2 regions of the Methylobacterium sp. D54C genome follow, and region 1 is predicted to be linked to the other one. Evidence: riboswitches for the same ligand, from Rfam matches in the RefSeq annotation. Region 1 holds a riboswitch; the other holds the start of a gene.

Region 1 (4,746 bases):
CACGGGAACGTATTTGCCCTGTTAACCGCGATCCGGCATCGTCCGGCTCCGCGGAGCCACGAGACGGGACGGAGGAGCTGATGACGGAGAATCGCCGCGGCACCTTCCGGAAGAACGCCTTCACGTTCGGCGCCGTGCTGCTCGACGGCGGCGAGGTGAGCTGCCTGGTCTGGGACGCCACCGACGTCGGCGCGCAGATCGAGGTCGAGGACGATCAGGCCGTGCCGGACCGCTTCGCGCTTCGTGTCAGCACGGGCACCGAACCGCGCCCGGCCACCGTGGCGTGGCGGCGCAGCCGGCGGATCGGTATCGCCTTCGACGGCTGAGGTCCCTCAGGTCGCCTGCAGGGCCGGGCTCGGCTTAGGCCCGGACCCGGCCAGCCGGAACAGGCGCGGCCGGACGAACAGCAGGTCGAGCGCCGTCCCGCGGACCAGCCGCTCCAGCACCAGCGGCAGGATCACCGCCGTCGCCATGACGGTCAGGCTCGCGAGGCCGATATCGGTGATCGCGCCGGTGCGCACGAGGATCTCCCGCGTCGCCGCCATCGGCAGCGAGAAGGCCAGGTAGATCACGATCGAGCGCTGGCCGCAGGTCCGGACCGCCTCGGCGGCCGGACCGCCGGCGCGGCCGATGAGAGCCGCCGCCACCACGATCGCGAGGGCTCCGGCCCCGCCGAGGGCGAGGCTCACCAGCGGCAGGCTGGCGAGGGTCGGATGATCCGGCAGGCCCGACGGGGTCAGCGCGAGCCAGCCTTCCAGGACCGCCCAGGCCGCCAAACCGCAGAGTGCGAGTGGGACGCGGCGGCGCGCCGCGTCGGCGAGCGCGAAGATCCGCCCGGCGAAGAGGTAGCCCGCGACGAAGTAGACGTAGCGGGCGCAGAACTCCTCGATCAGGGTCGACTCGCTGCGGATGTCGGCGATCTGCAGCAGGGCGGCGCCGGCGAGGAGCACGCCGCCGGGCACGCGGCGCAGGGCCTTGGTGACCACCGAGAACACCGCGAGCAGGTAAATGAACCAGAGGCTGGAATAGGGCTCGATCAGCGCGTGGGCGAGATGCGCCGCGAAGGCCGCGGGGCCGGCATCGCCGACGATCTTGCCGTACTTGGCGACCGACTGGATCACCAGCCAGAGCAGGTAGAAATAGGCGAAGTGGACCACCCGGCGGTCGGAGAACAGGCGCCAGTCGCGGTCGATCACCCGTCCCACGAACAGGCCGGAGAGCAGGAAGAAGTCCGGGATCCGGAACGGCTTCGCGAAGGCGACGACCGGGTGGAGGAAGCCCTCGCCGCCCATGGCCTCGCCGGTGCCGATGACCGAATGCATCATGACGACCAGGAGGATGCAGATCCCCTTGGCGATATCGACCCAGGCGAGCCGATCCCCCGTATCACCCACCCCGGCCATCGTCCCAACCCTCGCGATCGGGGCGATCCTGGACCGGTTCGGGTTGACGGCAAGGAACGGGGCGGCGGCCACCTGCGGATGTGACGAACGCCCGGTAAACGCCGGCCGGGCAGGTGTCAGATCTTGCGGCGCGCCGACTTCCGCTCGCGGGTCATGCGCGTGGCGGCGTGGAAATCGTCGGGCTTGCCGCGGACCCAGACGAGGAAGCGCGCGATCTCCGGATCGGCGCGCAAGGCCTCGACGTCGGCGAGGCGCTTGGCGATCTCCGCCTCGCTGTAGCGGGCGTGGATCGCCGAGTGGCAGATCTGGTGCAGCCGGACCGTGCCGCGATGGGTCCCGCCCTTCAGCTTCGGCGTGAGGTGATGGAGGCTGGAGCGGGCGTGGCGCGGGATCGGGCGCTCGCAGAGGGGGCAGACCGGGTCCGGCGGGCCCGGGACGCCCGGCGCGTCCGGATCCTCGGCGCTCCAGCGCTGCGAGCGCCGTCCGACCACGCGAGCCTCCCTCTCCTACCCCTGCTGATCCACCGGTTGCGGGCAGGCCGGACCGACGCTCTGTCCGAACAGCGCCTCGGCCTCGCGATCCCGGCTCCCCAGGATGGAGACGTGGTCCCCGGGGATCACGTCGATCCGCGCCCGCTGGCCGGCCGCCTCGGCGAGGTTCCGCGCCAGCTTGGCCGGCACCACCGTGTCGTCGCGGCCCTGCACGATCAGCACGGGCGCCGACCCGTCGCGGATGCGCAGATCCGAGCGGTACGTGTCGCGCAGGAGCCAGATCGGGGCTAGCGGGACATGCAGCCGCACGGTGTGGGTCATCGAGTCGAACGGCGCCTCCAGGTACAGGCCGATCGTCGGCACCCGTTCGGCGACGGCCACGGCCACGGCGGCCCCGAGGGAGTGTCCGTGGAGGAGGATCGGCGCGTCGGGCGCCCGCGCCCGCGCGGCCTCGACGGCCGCCAGCCCGTCGCGGATCAGCCCGTCCTCGCTGGGGCTGCCGGTGGAGCCGGGATAGCCGCGATAGGCCACAGTGAGCACGCCCCAGCCGCGCGCCCGCCAGGGCTCCGCGGCGAAGCGGGCCGCGTGCGGCTCGGGGCGGGACCCGTTGCCGTGGAAGCTCACGACGACGCCGCAGCCCGGCCGCGGAGGCCGCCACAGGCCGTGCAGGGTCTCGCCGTCGGGGGTCGCGACCGTGATCGTCGCGAGGCCCGGCGGGATCGTCCACGGGTTCTGCGGCCCGAAGGCGCCCGGATAGAGGAACCGGCGCTGCCCGAGCGCGAGCGCGGCGCAGGCCAGCCCGCAGAGGAGGAGCGCGGCGAGCAGGAGGCCGGCGATGAGGCGCATTGCGGTGCGATTGAGTACCGGAGGACGCGTGCGTTCGGACGAACGGTTTCGGGGATGTGTTTTCTAGGGCGGCCGGTCAGCATTGACAAAGCGGCCCGCGGGCCCGAGTCTGGAACCGTTCCGAGGGGGGCCCTGAAGAGGGCTGAGATTGGGCACGCTGCCCTGACCCTTGAACCTGATCCGGCTCATACCGGCGGAGGGACGGGAACCTGCGGTCGCATCTCGCGCGACCTCATCTCATCTCGGCCATCGCGTGGACCGGACCGCTCCAGCACGAGGAGAGGCCCACGATGAACGCACCCGTTCTCCCGAAGGACGTGAAAGGCAGCCCCGAGACCGTGACCACGGGTCCGGTCACTGGATCGCGCAAGGCGTACGCGAACCCGGCCGGGCGGCCGGACATCCGCGTTCCCTATCGCGAGATCGTCCTCTCCGATCCGAAGGAGGAGCCGGTGCGGGTCTACGACCCGTCGGGCCCCTACACCGAGACCGATGCCCGCATCGACCTCAACGCCGGCCTTCCCGGCGTGCGCGAGCCCTGGGTCGCGGCCCGCGGTTACGCGGCCGTCGCGCCGCGCGCGGTGAAGCCCGAGGATAACGGATTCGCGGGCGATAAGCTCGTGGCCCCCTGCCCCGCCGAGCGGACCATCCGCAAGGCGGCCCCGGGCCAGATGGTGACCCAGTACGAGTTCGCCCGCGCGGGGATCATCACCGAGGAGATGATCTACGTCGCCCATCGCGAGAACGTCTGCCGCGAGGCCATGCTCGCGGGCGCCGAGGCCGCGCTCGCGGACGGCCAGAGCTTCGGGGCCTCGGTCCCGCCCTTCATCACCCCGGAATTCGTGCGCGATGAGATCGCCCGCGGCCGGGCGATCATCCCGGCCAACATCAACCACACCGAGCTGGAGCCGATGGCGATCGGCCGGAACTTCCTGGTCAAGATCAACGCCAACATCGGCAACTCCGCCGTGACCTCCTCGGCCGCCGACGAGGTCGAGAAGCTCGTCTGGTCGATCCGCTGGGGCGCCGACACGGTCATGGACCTGTCCACCGGCCGCAACATCCACAACATCCGCTCGTGGATCATCCGCAACAGCCCGGTCCCGATCGGCACAGTGCCGATCTACCAGGCGCTGGAGAAGGTCGGCGGCGACCCGCTCAAGCTCGACTGGGAGGTCTTCAAGGACACGCTGATCGAGCAGGCCGAGCAGGGCATCGACTACTTCACGATCCATGCCGGCGTGCGGCTCGCCCACGTGCCGCTGACCGCCCGGCGCGTCACCGGCATCGTCTCCCGCGGAGGCTCGATCATGGCGCGCTGGTGCCTGGCCGGGCACCGGGAATCGTTCCTCTACGAGCGGTTCGACGAGATCTGCGACATCATGCGGGCCTACGACGTCTCGTTCTCCCTGGGCGACGGCCTGCGCCCGGGCTCAATCGCCGACGCCAACGACGCCGCGCAGTTCGGCGAGCTGGAGACGCTCGGCGAGCTGACCAAGGTCGCCTGGGACAAGGGCTGCCAGGTGATGATCGAAGGCCCCGGCCACGTGCCGATGCACAAGATCAAGGTCAACATGGAGAAGCAGCTGAAGGAGTGCGGCGAGGCGCCGTTCTACACCCTCGGCCCGCTGACCACCGACATCGCCCCGGGCTACGATCACATCACCTCGGGCATCGGCGCCGCCATGATCGGCTGGTTCGGCACCGCGATGCTCTGCTACGTCACCCCGAAGGAGCATCTCGGCCTGCCGGACCGAGACGACGTGAAGACCGGCGTCATCACCTACAAGATCGCCGCCCACGCCGCCGACCTCGCCAAGGGGCATCCCGCCGCGCAGCTCCGGGACGACGCGCTCAGCCGCGCCCGGTTCGACTTCCGCTGGGAGGATCAGTTCAACCTGGGCCTCGATCCGGATACCGCCCGGCGCTTCCACGACGAGACCCTGCCGAAGGACGCCCACAAGGTCGCGCATTTCTGCTCGATGTGCGGGCCGAAATTCTGCTCG
Region 2 (4,746 bases), on a different contig from region 1:
CCCCATCCCGGAGCCGATCAGGGAGCCCATGGGCATCACGGCGGCGCAGCCGAGATCCTCCAGGCGCTGGCACACGATCGGGTCGTCGTTGCAGTAGGGCAGCACCACGAAGCCGTCGTCCACGAGGTGGCGGCAGGCCTCGATCAGCTCCATGACGTCCGGATAGAGCGTCTCGCGGTCGCCGATCACCTCGACCTTGATCCAGTTGGTGTCGAGCGCCTCGCGGGCGAGCTCGGCGGTCATGATCGCGTCGCGGGCCGTCTCGCAGCCGGCGGTGTTCGGCAGGAAGCGCTTGCCCTTCAGGATCTTGACCGTGTCCGAGCCGTGGCCCTGGAGCGAGACCCGGCGGATCGAGGCGGTGACGACCTCGGCGCCGCTCGCCGCGACGGCGTCGCGCATGATCGCCTGCGTCGGGTAGCCGGCGGTGCCGATGAACAGCCGGGACGACAGCGTCACCCCGGCGATGGTCAGGCTGTCATCCCCACCCTCGGGGCGCGGCGGCAAGTGACTCTGGTCCATGCTCAACCTCCCTGCATGGCGCGGACGATCTCGACCCGGTCGCCCTCCGCGACCGGTGTCTCGCCCCAGTCCCGGCGGCGCAGAACGCGGCCGTTCAGCGCGATGGCGACGCCCTGCGGGCTCTCGATGCCGCTCTCCTCCGCCTCCAGGCGGAACAGGGCGTCCACCGTCTCGGCCGCGCACTCGCGCGGCTCACCGTTGACCAGGAGTTTCATGCCGAGGCCCTCAGCGCTTCCGGCTGGCCGAAGCGCGCGCGGGTGAAGGGACGCGCCACCTCCGGCAGCGCGCCGCGCAGCACCAGCGCGGCGATCGCGTCGGCGGTGACCGGGGCGAGCAGGTAGCCGTTGCGGTGATGCCCGGTGGCGGCGACGAGGCCAGGGGCGATCGCGTCGAGGATCGGTGCGTCGTCGTCCGAGGTCGGCCGGTAGCCGCTCCACACAGCCTCCACCTCCATCTCCTCGATGCCGGGCAGCACCCGGCGGGCGCCCTCCAGCAGGGCGTAGAGCCCGCCCGCGGTGACGCCGGGACGGAAGCCGCAATCCTCCACGGTCGCGCCCACGACGAGCTGGCCGTCGCTCTTCGGGGCCATGTGGACCTGCTCGGTCCAGACCATCCGCGCCAGGGTACCGGTCCGGGCGGTGGTGCGCAGGGCCAGGGACTGGCCCTTCAGCGGGCGGACCGGAAGGGCGAGCGCGTCGGGCAGCAGGCCGCCCTCCCCGCTCCAGGCGCCGGAGGCGAGGATGACGGTCTCAGCCGACACGACGCGGTCGCCGGCGCGGATCCCGGTCACGCGGCCGCCCGACCAGTCCAGGGCGGTGACGGGGGTCCGCTCCACTAGGATCACGCCGGCGCGGCGGCAGGCCTCGGTGAGGGCGTCCATGACCAGGCGGGGATCGACCTGATGGTCGAGCGGACAGTGGATCCCGGCGGTGACCGAGGGGCGCAGGCCCGGCTCCAGACGCCGGACCTCGCTGCCCGGCAGCCACGCGGCCTCGAGCCCCGAGCGGCGCTGCAGGTCGTAGCGGAAGCGCAGGCGTTCGACCTCGTCGCGGCCGACCGCCAGCACCAGGGTGCCGTCGGCGCGGTAGTCGATCGCCCGGCCGGACTCGGCCTCCAGGGCGTCGCGGAACGCGGGCCAGAGCCGCAGCGAGTCCAGGGCGAGCGGGAGCAGCGGATCGGAGCCCGGCTCGTGCTCGGCGGCCGGGGCCAGCATGCCGGTGGCCGCGAGGCTCGCGCCCGCCCCGATCGTGTCCCGCTCCAGCACCGTCACGGCGCGGCTGGCCCGGGCGAGGCGCCACGCGATCGACAGCCCGATCAGCCCGCCGCCGACCACGGCGACGTCCGTCCGAGCCGGAAGGGTCGCCGGCGCGGCGCTGCTGTCCGGGTTGCGGCGGCGGCCGATCGGTGAGGCGGGTCGGTCGAGGGGCACAATCATCTCCGCGGATTGCCGTCGCGGAGATCGGGCCGTACGCTTCGGTGAGAAGCTGTGGCCTGCCTTTCGGGCGGCCGCGGTCCAATCCCTACGCCGGTATGAGCCGGATCAGGTTCGAAGGATTTCCGCGCCGCAGGTCCTGACGGACGTGCCAGCGGTTTCTCAGCCCCTTGCCGGGGATCTCCCTGGAACAGACGCAGATGTGGCTCCCCGGCCGCTGCCGGTCAACCCCGCGCCGCGACCATCCGGGCGTTCCCGCGACAATCCGATGATCCCGGTGACGATCTGGACACCAAGCGGAGCGGAATCAGCGCGCGCCGCGGCGGCGGCCGCGATCGCGCACCATCCCTTCACCGGTCTGGCCTCTCATCACCGGGATTCCGGAACGTCTCCGGTCGCCGGCACTCCACGTCACGGGCGGACTCGCGTGCGCGCAATCCTATTGATCTGCCTGCTCGGCTTCCTCGGTGTCACGGCCGCCTTGAAGCTGCGCGACGGCATGAGGCCGGCGCCGGTGGCCCTCGCCGTCACGCCGCCGCCGGAGCCCGTTCCCGCAGTCGACGCCGCCGGCGTGGCCCTCCAGGCCGGGCGCAACGGCCACTTCTTCGTCAACGCGCTGTTGGACGGCCGCTCGCTGCCGATGATGGTCGATACGGGAGCGAGCGCCTGCGCGTTCTCCGAGGAGGATGCCGCGCGGATCGGGATCCGGGTCACTCCGGCCGATTTCACCCGCGTCTGGAACACCGCGAACGGCACGGTCCGCGTGGCGCCGATCCGGATCGCCATCGTGCAGATCGGATCGATCACGGTGCGGGACGTCGATGCGGTCGTGATCCCGCGCGGGCTCCTGTCGACGAGTTTGCTGGGCATGTCGTTCCTCAGGCGTCTGCGCGATTTCGGCATCTCCGGCAGCACGATGACGCTCCGGGGCTGAAGCGGCCGGAGATCAACGCTGATCTGTCTGGCCGAGGCGCTCCTGTGGGGGGGCCCCAAGCTTGCACCACGGGATCGGATGCGGGCCCAACGCCCGCGCCGATGACCTACGGCGTTCGGGCCTCGTGCCAGCCCGATGGCGGGCGTCTCCTGATCCGCTCGATCAGTCTATCGATTGCATGTATTTCCAATTATGAGACCATGAAGCCGGAGTATTTATATACAAATCGACGATTGTCTGTCCTGCCGGATATTTTATCTAAATTTTGCCGAAGGATATGTTTGTTTTGTCAGCGCATTACGGCAATGCTAGGAGCCTGCATGACTGCGCATCCGACACGTGAGCGCGCGATGGGACGGCTTCGGCATGAAGAATCGCGGATCGACGATCTGTTTGTCCATGATCGTGAAGGACGAGGCCCACGTTATTCGGCGTTGCCTCGATTCTGTTCGTCCGATCATCGATCATTGGATCGTCGTCGATACCGGCTCGACGGACGGGACCCAGGATGTTGTCCGCGCCGCGCTCGCGGACATACCGGGTGCCCTGGTCGAGCGCTCCTGGGTCGACTTCGCCTTCAATCGGAACGAGGCCTTGAAACTCGCGCGGCGTCACGCGCAGTACGCATTGATCATCGACGCCGACGATGAGCTGATCATCCCGGCGGACTTCACGATGCCGAAGCTGCGTGCGCCCGGCTATCGGTTCGAGATCATCGACGCGCACACGCGGTACTGGCGCAACCAGCTGGTCAGCACCCGGGAGAACTGGCGTTACCGGGGCGTCCTGCACGAATTCCTCAGCTGCCCCGGCGTGACAGAGACTCCGATCCTCCCCCTCGCGATGCGTCGGGGCGACGACGGTGCCCGCCACCGCGACGCGACGGCGGACGCGCGGGATATCGCCGTCCTCGAGAAGGCGCTGGCGGTCGAGACGGACCCCTTCATGATCGCCCGGTACACGATGTACCTCGGCACCACCTACGACGCCGCCGGCGAGTACCGGAAAGCGCTCGCCTGCTTCCTGAAGCGGGCCGATCTCGGCGGATGGGACGAGGAGGTCTATTTCAACCTGCTGATGGCCGCGGTGAACGCGGAGCGCCTCGACGAGCCGGAGGACAGGGTGCTGCAGCTCTACGAGCGCGCCACCGCAATCCGTCCGGGACGGGCGGAGGCGCGCCACGGGGCCAGCCGATTCTGCAGGCTGAGGAAGCGGTTCGCGGAAGGCTATCGTTACGCCGAGGCGGGCCTGGCGCTCGAGCTTCCGAGCGAGGGCATCTCCCTGAACCCGTGGGTCTACGAGTACGGCTTGCTCGACGAGTTCGCCCTCAACGCGTACCACAGCGGCCAGTTCAGCGCCTGCGGACATGCCTGCCTGAAGATCCTCGAGCGAGCGCATGTCCCGCGGGAGGTCGCCATACGCGCCGGCGCCCTGGCCCGGGACGTGATGGCGCAGATGATCGATCCGGTCTGGGGTTGCCGGCACACACCCTACGCTCTGCCGTTCGTGCCGACGTGGTGACACGCACCGCGCGCGGATCGCCCGCGAGCCTCAGATCGCGGCGAATCTTCGCGAGCGCCGCGTGACGTCGGGTCCGATCGGAGGGCCGCTCAGCTGGACTTGCGCGGGCGCAGGAATTTCGGTCGGAACACCGCCATGGGCTCGTCGAAGCCGTTGAGCCGGTGCTCTCCCATTGGGATCGGGTCTCCCCAGAGGAAGTCCACGAAGGGCTTCGACATCAGCAGCGGCTCGCCGAGGGCGCGGTTCAGCTGCGCGATGCGGCTCGCGAGGTTCACGTCGCGGCCGATCACCGTGAAGTCGAGGCGTGAGCCGGACCCGACATTGCCGTAGGCGGCCTCGC

The links. A riboswitch is a leader RNA that binds a small molecule or an ion and turns the genes downstream of it on or off. The one in region 1 is predicted to bind thiamine pyrophosphate.
Region 2: another riboswitch for thiamine pyrophosphate. It lies ahead of thiO (glycine oxidase ThiO); the one in region 1 lies ahead of thiC (phosphomethylpyrimidine synthase ThiC).

What each region holds. Positions count from the first base shown of each region.
Region 1 is NZ_JBKFAK010000004.1:177,139-181,884, forward strand. It holds gene ACLBYB_RS12145 (hypothetical protein) at 81-326, shown strand; gene ACLBYB_RS12150 (acyltransferase family protein) at 333-1,403, opposite strand; gene ACLBYB_RS12155 (restriction endonuclease) at 1,520-1,894, opposite strand; gene ACLBYB_RS12160 (alpha/beta hydrolase) at 1,910-2,740, opposite strand; TPP riboswitch at 2,854-2,959, shown strand; gene thiC (phosphomethylpyrimidine synthase ThiC) at 3,031-4,746, shown strand, end outside.
Region 2 is NZ_JBKFAK010000001.1:339,636-344,381, forward strand. It holds gene thiG (thiazole synthase) at 1-519, opposite strand, end outside; gene thiS (sulfur carrier protein ThiS) at 522-734, opposite strand; gene thiO (glycine oxidase ThiO) at 731-1,954, opposite strand; TPP riboswitch at 2,019-2,147, opposite strand; gene ACLBYB_RS01850 (retropepsin-like aspartic protease family protein) at 2,379-2,885, shown strand; gene ACLBYB_RS01855 (glycosyltransferase) at 3,285-4,406, shown strand; gene ACLBYB_RS01860 (adenylate/guanylate cyclase domain-containing protein) at 4,496-4,746, opposite strand, start outside.